Regions from separate parts of the Gordonia sp. CPCC 205515 genome, predicted to be linked through region 1. Evidence: predicted binding sites of a transcription regulator. Region 1 holds the regulator's gene; each other region holds the start of a gene.
What was found. The regulator LexA, encoded in region 1, represses DNA repair genes until DNA is damaged. The targets are predictions, from matches to a motif close to CGAACANNTGTTCG.
Positions count from the first base shown of each region.

Region 2: a site for LexA is predicted at 2,004-2,017, ahead of AAFP30_RS17225 (DUF222 domain-containing protein). Genes of this name have one in related genera too.
Region 3: a site for LexA is predicted at 1,842-1,855, ahead of AAFP30_RS23780 (DUF222 domain-containing protein). Genes of this name have one in related genera too.

Region 1 is NZ_JBCLVJ010000021.1:63,814-67,089, forward strand. It holds gene AAFP30_RS26425 (phosphoenolpyruvate--protein phosphotransferase) at 1-1,281, shown strand, start outside; gene lexA (transcriptional repressor LexA) at 1,324-2,055, opposite strand; gene AAFP30_RS26435 (LysM peptidoglycan-binding domain-containing protein) at 2,288-2,863, shown strand; gene nrdR (transcriptional regulator NrdR) at 2,888-3,276, shown strand, end outside.
Region 2 is NZ_JBCLVJ010000010.1:462,973-466,248, forward strand. It holds gene AAFP30_RS17215 (FadR/GntR family transcriptional regulator) at 1-453, shown strand, start outside; gene AAFP30_RS17220 (CynX/NimT family MFS transporter) at 450-1,697, shown strand; gene AAFP30_RS17225 (DUF222 domain-containing protein) at 2,032-3,276, shown strand, end outside.
Region 3 is NZ_JBCLVJ010000017.1:72,450-75,725, reverse strand. It holds gene poxB (ubiquinone-dependent pyruvate dehydrogenase) at 1-346, shown strand, start outside; gene AAFP30_RS23780 (DUF222 domain-containing protein) at 544-1,827, opposite strand; gene AAFP30_RS23775 (arylamine N-acetyltransferase family protein) at 2,026-2,865, shown strand; gene AAFP30_RS23770 (DAPG hydrolase family protein) at 2,891-3,276, opposite strand, start outside.

The sequences.
Region 1 (3,276 bases):
CTCAAGGACGTGCGCGATCGGATCGTCGCCGAGTTGCTGGGCGTTCCCGAACCAGGAGTACCCGAACCCGACGTCGCATCGGTGCTGCTGGCCGACGACCTCGCGCCCGCGGACACTGCGGGACTGGACCCGGCCTTGATCATCGCGCTGGTGACCCGGCTCGGCGGACCCACCAGCCATACCGCCATCATCGCCCGCCAGTTGGGTATCCCGTGTGTGGTCGCGGTATCCGGCCTCACCGATGTCCCGGTCGGCGCTCCGGTGCTGGTCGATGGCACGGCCGGCACCATCGAGGTGTCCCCGGACGAGGCGACCGCGGTCGCCGCAGTCGAACAGAGCCGTAAAGAGGCCGAGGCGGTCAAGTCGTGGACGGGACCCGGTCGAACCTCCGACGGTCATGAGGTGCTGGTGGTGGCCAACGTCGCCGACGGGGCGTCGGCCCGCACGGCGACGTCGTTCCCGGTGGAAGGTGTTGGCCTGTTCCGCACCGAGTTGGCGTTCCTCGATCGGCCGGACGAACCGTCGGTGGAGGAGCAGACGGCGCTCTACAAAGAGGTTCTCGACGCGTTCGACGGCCAGAAGGTGGTCATCCGGACCCTGGACGCCGGCTCGGACAAGCCGCTGAAGTTCGTCACGAAGCTCGACGAGCCGAATCCGTCACTCGGCGTGCGCGGCAACCGTATTGCCACCGACAACCCGCAGATCCGCGAACATCAGCTCGACGCCATCGCCGCCGCAGGCAAGGCCAGCGGCAACACGCCGTGGGTGATGGCACCGATGATCGCGACGCCGGCCGAAGCCGCCGAGTTCGCGGCGCAGGTCCGGGAGCGCGGCATGATCGCCGGCGTGATGGTCGAGGTCCCGGCCGCGGCCATCTTGGCCCCCGCGATCCTGGCCGAGGTCGACTTCGTCTCGATCGGCACCAACGATCTGACGCAGTACACGATGGCCGCCGACCGCATGTCGCCGGAGCTTGCCGGGCTCACCGACCCGTGGCAACCCGCGGCGCTGCACCTCATCCACAGTGTGGGGCAGGCGGGCGTCGCGGCAGGCAAATCGGTCGGTGTGTGCGGTGAGGCAGCTGCCGATCCGCTCCTCGCGTGCGTGTTGGTGGGCCTCGGCGTGAACTCGCTCTCGGCCGCGCCGGCCGCGTCCGCGGCCGTTGGTGCACGGCTGTCGGGCGTCACTCTCGACCAGTGCCGAAAAGCCGCCGAGGCCGTGCTGGCCACCACCGATCCGGTGGCCGCACGGGCCGCCGCCACCGCCGCGCTGGCGGACTGACCCCGGGGCCGGGAATGATGCGGCGGGTGCCGGGCCGGTGGCTCAGACCCGCCGCATCACCGTGACGACCTTGCCCAGGATCGCCGCGTCGTCGCCGGGGATCGGCTCGAACAGGGCGTTGTGTGGCATCAGCCAGATGTGCCCGTTCTTGCGCTTGAACGTCTTGACGGTGGCCTCGCCATCGATCATCGCGGCGACGATGTCGCCGTTGTCGGCGACGCTCTGCTGACGCACCACCACCCAATCCCCGTCGCAGATCGCCGCGTCGATCATCGACTCGCCGACCACCTTCAACAGGAACAGCGATCCCTCGCCGACCAATTCGCGGGGCAGCGGAAAGACGTCCTCCACTGCTTCTTCGGCGAGGATCGGGCCGCCTGCCGCAATCCGTCCGAGCACCGGCACGAACGCCGGGGTCGGCAAGGGCGTGCCGTCGGCCGCAGCGCTGCCACCCGGCGGGTTGTTGTGCTCGCCGTCGGAGATGTTCACCGCGCGCGGCCGATTGTGGTCGCGCTTGAGGAGACCTTTGCGCTCGAGTGTGCGCAGTTGATGGGCCACCGACGACGTCGAGGTGAGCCCCACCGCGTCGCCGATCTCGCGGATGCTCGGCGGGTACCCGCGCTCACGCACGGATTGCCGGATGTAGTCGAGCACTCCGCGCTGGCGCGGGGTCAGGGATGCCTCGGCGGTCTCCGGGTCCTGGGCGCCGGCCGCCGGGCCGGTGGTGGCCTGGCCGGTATGCCGGGCGTCGTGCCCGCCGGACTTGTTGCTCATCGGTGAGTCCTTCCTCTCGGTCGGGAACTGGTTCGGGTTGCGAAACGGCTGGTCGTTCGAGTGGTACAGCGCCGACAGTAGCCGAAGTCACCGACATGTTCAAACATGTGTTCGAGGTGTTTTGCGGTTTGTCGCGACTTTGTCGGAGGGGCGTGCTAAAACTCGAACATACGTTTTATCGATCACGTGTTCGACGTTCACGTGTTCGAACCGACACCCTCCGGAGGACACCATGAGCACCGCCACCATCACCCGCACCGCAGCCCCGACCAGCTCCGCAGCTCTTACCGGTACCGCCGCCCCGAAGGGTCGCGTGCGCGCCACCAGGGTCGGTGATCGCCCGGTGCGGGGAGTCGAACCCGCGTTCGGTCGTCCGGCAGACGGACGGCCGCTCGGCCCGCTGCCCGCGACGCCGCGGGTGCGGGGCAGCCGGTGCGCGGCCCCGGCGTCGAGTCTGCGCGCGTCACAGCAGGCGGGTGCGGTGGCAGAGCCCCGCCCGACCGTCGCCCGCCGGGTCTACGCCCGCCGCCGCGCCGCAGCCGTGGCCGTGCTGGTCGGCGTGGCGCTCGCCGGGCTGGTGTGGGTGGTCGCGATCGTCGGTTCCGGCTACGCCGCGTCGGTCGCGCCCGCACCCATCGGCACCGAGGTGGTGCACGTGCGGTCGGGCGATTCGCTGACGTCGATTGCCGAGCGGATCGCCCCCGACGTGCCGCGGCAGGCCGTCATCGACGAGATCGTGGCCCGCAACGACCTGTCCGGCGCCGGACTGCATGTGGGGCAGGCGCTGGTCGCGCCCGCGTACCGGTGACGCGTGGGCGGTATTCTCGGGGGCATGCGCTGCCCGTTTTGTAAGAACGAGGACACCAAGGTCATCGATTCACGCGTCGCCGATGAAGGCCAGGCGATCCGTCGCCGCCGGTCGTGTGCACAGTGCGGGCGCCGGTTCTCCACCGTCGAGAGCGCCGTCCTGTCGGTGGTGAAGCGCAATGGTGTCACCGAGCCGTTCAGCCGCGAGAAGGTGATGCGCGGCGTGCGTCGCGCCTGCCAGGGCCGTGCCGTCGAAGAGGACGCGCTGGCCAAACTCGCACAACAGGTGGAGGACACCGTCCGGCAGTCCGGGTCCGCGGAAATCCCCAGCAACGAGGTCGGGCTGGCGATCTTGCGTCCCCTGCGCGACCTCGACGAGGTCGCCTACCTCAGGTTCGCATCGGTCTACCGCTC
Region 2 (3,276 bases), on a different contig from region 1:
AGCCGCAGTCTTCTCGCCGCCGCGATGGTGCGGTCCGCACCCCGCTCCGACCGCCAGGATCTCCTCGAAGTGCGGCGCGGACTCGAGACCGAGGCGGTGGCCGCAGCAGCCCTGCGGGCCACGCCGGATCAGGTCGCCGAACTCCGGGGGCTGCTCGATGCCGCCGAGACGGCGCTCGCGGCCGGTGACCTCGATGCCTACACGGCCGCGGACATCGCGTTCCACAGCGCGCTGGTCGGCACGTCGGGAAATGAGCTGCTCATCGAGCTCTACGGCAGTGTCGTCGAGGTGATGCACCGGATGTTCACCGAAATACTCCGGCCGATCGTCGCCGACGGGGCACATCCCGCCGGGCATGGCGAGGTGGTGGAGGCCATCGCGGCCGGTGATGCGGCGGCGGCACGCGCCGCGGTGGCGTCGTACCTCGAGCACGTCCCGGGGGTGGTGGCATGAGTTCGCGATCATCGGCCGACCAGACCTCAGTCGACCAGAACTCGGCCGCCGCGGTGGACGCACCGCGCGGGGAGAGATCACAGACGCCGCAGGGGGCGGCCGCGGTGATCGCCGCGATCGGCATCATGCTGGTCGCCGCGAACCTGCGCCCGCCGGTGGTGTCGGTCGCACCGCTGATCGACGACATCACCGCCGACCTCGGATTCAGCAGTGCGGTCGCGGGTTTGCTCACCACGCTGCCGGTGCTGTGTTTTGGTCTCAGTGCGCCGTTCGCGCCGCGGCTGGCCGCTAGGTTCGGCATCGAACGCACCGTCTTCGTGTCGATGATCGTGCTGATCGCCGGAATGGTGCTGCGGTTCGTGCCCAATAGCGTTGCGCTGTTTGCGGGTTCGGCGGTGGTCGGAGCGGCGATCGGCGTGTGCAATGTGGTGTTGCCGTCGTTGATCAAACGGGACTTCGCCCATCGCTCCGGTCTGATGACCGGGTTGTATTCGATGACCCTGTCCGGGGGTGCGGCGATCGCCGCCGGGTTAACCGTGCCGATCGACCGCGCCGTCGGCGGAAATTGGCGTCTCACACTGATGAGTTGGTCGATGCTGGCGCTCGTCGCGGTGGTCGTGTGGATACCGCAACTACGACGAGTGCATCGAGTGGCCGTGTCGCACGCGCCACCATCGTTGCGACGCAATCGGATTGCGTGGGCGATCACGGTGTTCATGGGCACCCAGTCGCTGATCTTCTACACCTTCAGCGCGTGGCTGCCGACCTATCTGGTCGAGCTGGGCCGCTCCGACGCGCAGGCCGGCGCGATCCTCGCGATCGGTCAAGTCGTCGCGCTCACTGCGTCTTTGGTGATCCCGATCATCGCCGCGCGCTACGCCGACCAGCGACTCATCACCCTGATCGTGCTGGCGATCTGCGCCGCCGGCTTCATCGGACTCGTCTGCACCAACAGCCTCGTCACACTGTGGGCGATCATGATCATGATCGGCCCGGGTGCCTCGATCAGCCTGGCGCTGCTGTTCATGGTGCTGCGGAGCCCGTCGACCGCGGTGACCAGTCAGGTCTCCGGCATGGCCCAGTCGATCGGCTATATCGTTGCGGCACTGGGGCCGATCGTCATCGGCGCGCTGCACGACGCCACCGACTCCTGGAAGCTCGCGATGGGTGTGCTGGGGCTGGTGGTAATTCCGCAGGCATTGTCGACGCTTCTCGCGGCGAAGGACGTCAAGATCCGACTGTAGGCAGTGTGCGGACGCACTGTGACTGCCCACCGCCCGGCGCTATGAAGTTCGCACAGATCGTGCGCGGTACCGATTTTCGTCGGTGCGTGGAAATGTGCTGCGCTGACTGCCCTCTCACTCGGGCGGTCCGTGCTGGGAACCTGATACGCACCATAACCGACGCCACCGACAGTTCTGGCCATGCGTTCACCCGGCGGAGGTGGCCAATCTTGTCGGAGGCCCGCGATATGCTGGGGGTTTCCACTCGATTGAATGATCCAAAATTGTTGATGCCCAACCAAATTGGACGTTGCCAAACCCTTGACTCGAACGTGTGTGCGAGTACAGTGGAGGCATGCCCGAACCAGTCGCCACCCCCACCGCCCCGCCGAACACCACCACCGCAGTCAGCGCGCTGCTGTCCGCGGTCTATGACCTCGACCTCGGCCGGATCACCTCCGGCCGGGAGGCCTTCGAGACCACGAAGGTGATGATCACTGCGGTCAGCGCCCTGAGCTACCAGCTGGCGGTGTGCGCGGCCCACATGGACCGGCTGGGCGTGGCCAAGCAGCGGGACAACGGCAAAACCAAAGCCTTGTTGATCACGATGGGGTTGGCGCCGTCGGTGGCCGAGCGGACCCTGCGGATCGGGTTGGGTATGCCGCGGATGCAGCTGTTGGCGGGGTATGCCGAGGACGGTGTCCTTCCGGCCGAGCATCTCGACGCGATTGTTTCCGGGGTGGCTCACGTGGCACGGCGGGCGTTGGACGGGTTGTGCGACGAGGAACGTCGCGAGGTGGAGGTGGAGTTGATCGCGCAAGCGATGTCGGGGGCGACACCGAAACAGATCAGCACCAAGGCTCGCGAACTGGGTAACACCTTCGCCGCCGAGACCGGTGGCTTGCCGGCGGCCGAGGACCGCAGTATCAACGAGTTCACCGTCTCCGAAACCTCCGACGGTCGGATCGCAGTGCGCGGGGATCTCGACATCGTCACCGGCACCAGGCTGCAGACCGCGATCGAATCGCTGGTCGACCCTCGACCACAACCCGACGGCTCGAAAGATGCTCGTACCCCAGGGCAGCAGCGCGCCGATGCGCTCAACCTGGTTCTCGAGGCGGCCGCGAGTAACCCGACCCCGTTCGTCGCCGCCCCGCACACCGATCTGAACGTGACGGTCTCGGCCAACACTGCCGCGCCGGCCACCCTGCAATGGACCTCCGCGCTGACCCAGGCGACCGCTGAACTGCTGGCCTGCGACAGCAAAGTCACCGAAATCGTTCTTGACGGAGAAGGTGTACCGCTGCACATGGGTGTGAAGAAACGGCGGTTTCCGCACCACCTCCGCAAGGCGATCCTGATCCGCGACACCTGTTGCGTCAAGTGTGGGGCACCGGCCTGGATGGGTGAGTGTCACCATATCGCCTACTGGAGTCATGGTGGCCCAACAGATTTGGACAACGGGTGCCTGTTGTGCGCCTCGTGTCATGCCCAGATCCACGCCTCGGATTGGGAGATCGTCATGGGCGTCGACCGGCATCCATGGCTAATCCCACCGGCCACGGTCGATCCCGCGCGAATACCGTTGCCCGCCTACAAC
Region 3 (3,276 bases), on a different contig from region 1:
GCTGAACTTCGTCGAGGTGGAGATGAAGGCCGCCGGCTTCGTCACCTACGGCACCGACCTGGCCAACCCCAACTTCTCCGATCTCGCAAACTCCGTCGGCGTCTTTGGACGACGGGTGGAGGAACCCGACGACCTCGAACCCGCCCTCCGCGCGGTCCTCGAGCACGACGGCCCCGCCCTGCTCGACGTCGTCACCGCGCGGCAGGAGTTGTCCATCCCGCCGACGATCACCGCCGCCCAGGCCAAGGGATTCACCCTCTACGCGTTGCGCACCGTGATGTCCGGACGCGGCGACGAACTCATGGATCTCGCCGAGACCAACGTGTTCCGCCGGCTGTTCGACTGAGCGGGTGGCGCTATGAAGTTCTCAAAGGTCGTGCGCGGTTCCGATGGATGTCGGATGCGCGGAAATGTGCTGAGCCATACGCTGGTTGAGCCGTCCCGAGCCGCCAGGCGAGGGGCGTGTCGAAACCTTTCGTCACGGTGGACTCCTGCCCACCGCTGGGTGAATAGCCCCGACAGAGGAGGGGCGTATCGACACCATCACGCGGCGACCCGATCCTCGAGTGTCATGGTGCGTCTGTTGTAGGCGGGCAACGGTTTTTGCGCCGGATCGATCGTGGTCGGTGGGATCAGCCATGGATGCCGGTCGACGCCCATGACGATCTCCCAATCCGAGGCGTGGATCTGGGCATGACACGAGGCGCACAACAGGCACCCGTTGTCCAAATCGGTTGGGCCACCATGACTCCAGTAGGCGATATGGTGACACTCACCCATCCAGGACGGCGCCCCACACTTGACGCAACAGGTGTCGCGGATCAAGATCGCCTTGCGGAGGTGGTGCGGAAACCGCCGTTTCTTCTCACCCATGTGCAGCGGTACGCCTTGTCCATCGAGAATGATTTCGGTGACTTTGCTGTCGCAGGCCAGCAGTTCAGCGGTCGCCTGGGTCAGCGCGGAGGTCCATTGCAGAGTGGCCGGCGCGGAGGTGTTGGCCGAGACCGTCACGTTCAGATCGGTGTGCGGGGCGGCGACGAACGGGGTCGGGTTACTCGCGGCCGCCTCGAGAACCAGGTTGAGCGCATCGGCGCGCTGCTGGCCCGGGGTACGAGCATCTTTCGAGCCATCGGGTTGCGGGCGAGGCTCGACCAGCGACTCGATCGCGGTCTGCAGCCTGGTGCCGGTGACGACGTCCAGATCGCCCCGCACCGCAATCCGACCCTCGGAGGTTTCGGAGACGGTGAACTCGTTGATACTTCGGTCCTCGGCCGCCGGCAAGCCACCGGTCTCCGCGGCGAAGGTGTTACCCAGTTCGCGAGCCTTGGTGCTGATCTGTTTCGGCGTCGCCCCCGACATCGCTTGCGCGATCAACTCCACCTCCACCTCGCGACGTTCCTCGTCGCACAACCCGTCCAACGACCGCCGTGCCACGTGAGCCACCCCGGAAACAATCGCGTCGAGATGCTCGACCGGAAAGACACCGTCCTCGGCATACCCCGCCAACAGCTGCATCCGCGACATACCCAACCCGATCCGCAGGGTCCGCTCGGCCACCGACGGCGCCAACCCCATCGCGATCAACAAGGCTTTGGTCTTGCCATTGTCCCGCTGCTTGGCCACACCCAGCCGATCCATGTGGGCCGCACACACCGCCAGCTGGTAGCACAAGGCGCTGACCGCAGTGATCATCACCTTCGTCGTCTCAAAGGCCTCCCGGCCGGAGGTGATCCGGCCGAAGTCAAGGTCATAGACCGCGGACAGCAGCGCGCTGACTGCGGTGGTGGTATTCGGCGGGGCGGTGGGGGTGGCGACTGGTTCGGGCATGCCTCCACTGTACTCGCACACATGTGCGAGTCAATAGAATTACGAGAACTAATTCGACTGTGCAGCACTAGTATTCGAACACTAGACTCATGCAAATCCTCCAGCATATCGCGCCCCTCCGACAGTGTCGGAGCGTGCAAATCTGGGCACATCACGTCGGCACCAAGCACCGAGATCACGCCTGCAACAATGGCAATCATGAGTGACACCGCCGTCGACCTCCCCGCCTACCTCGCCCGCGTCGGCCACCACGACGCCGTGTCGCCGACCCGAGAAACGCTCGACGCGCTGATCGCCGCCCACCTGCGGCACATTCCGTTCGAGTGCATCGACCCACTGATGGGTGTCGCGGTCGAGCACCTCGACGCGAAGAGCTTGCAGGACAAGCTGGTCGCCCGTCGTCGTGGCGGGTACTGCTATGAGCAGAACGGCTTGTTCCGATACGTGTTGTCCGCCATCGGTTTCGACGTCGAACTCCTGGGCGGACGCGTGGTGTGGATGAAGGAGCCGGGCGGACCGCCGCCCGCCGAGACCCATCAACTACTCCGCGTCCACATCCCCGACGATCCGCAGCCGTATCTCGTGGATGTCGGATTCGGTGGTCAAACCCCCACGCAGGCTTTACGTTTCGTCGTCGACGAAGAACAGGACACCGACCTCGATCCGTTCCGGATCGTCGCCACCGACGACAACCGATTCCTGGCCCTCGAGACCCGGATCGGCGACGATTGGCGGCCGGTCTATCTCTTCGGCACCGCACCGCGCCCCGACATCGACAGCGTCGTCGGCAGCTGGTTCGTCTCCACCCACCCCGGCCATCCGTTCAACACCGGACTGAGTGCGGCGATCATCGCCGACGGCGCCCGCTGGAACCTCCGCGGCCGCCATCTCGCGGTCCATCGTCCCGGCTCACCGACAGAGCGGCGCGAATACCAGACCGCCGCCGAGGTTCTCGATCTGCTGACCGAGCGATTCGGGATCGATCACACCGACGTCGACGGGCTCGAGGCGCGGGTCGCCGAGGTGCTCGACAGCTGAGTCTCGTCCTCGCGCCCCGCGACGATCACCAGGGTGCAACCGGTGGGATCTGGTCCCGATGTTCGGCGACGTACAGGCCGGGCAGGATGCGCGACAAGAACGTGAACTCGTTGTAGGCGTGCGCCAGCAACCCCTGGGCGAGTTCGATCGGGACGGCAGCGGCGACCTGGTCCGGGGTGGCGCCGGTCGCCGGTAGATCGGTGCCCATGTAGAAGTGTGAGCGCATCGCGAGCCCCCACTCGGTGTCGCGTCCGACGTGGAGCAGGCGTCCGCCCAGAACCTGGCCGTCGTCGGTGCGCGGTGGCTCATGACCGATGCCGGTTCGTCCGACGACGGCGCAACTGACTTCGCCCCGCTTCCGCGCGGTGCGGTAGGTCTCGGCGTCGAAGAACTCCTCTGCACCGACGAACT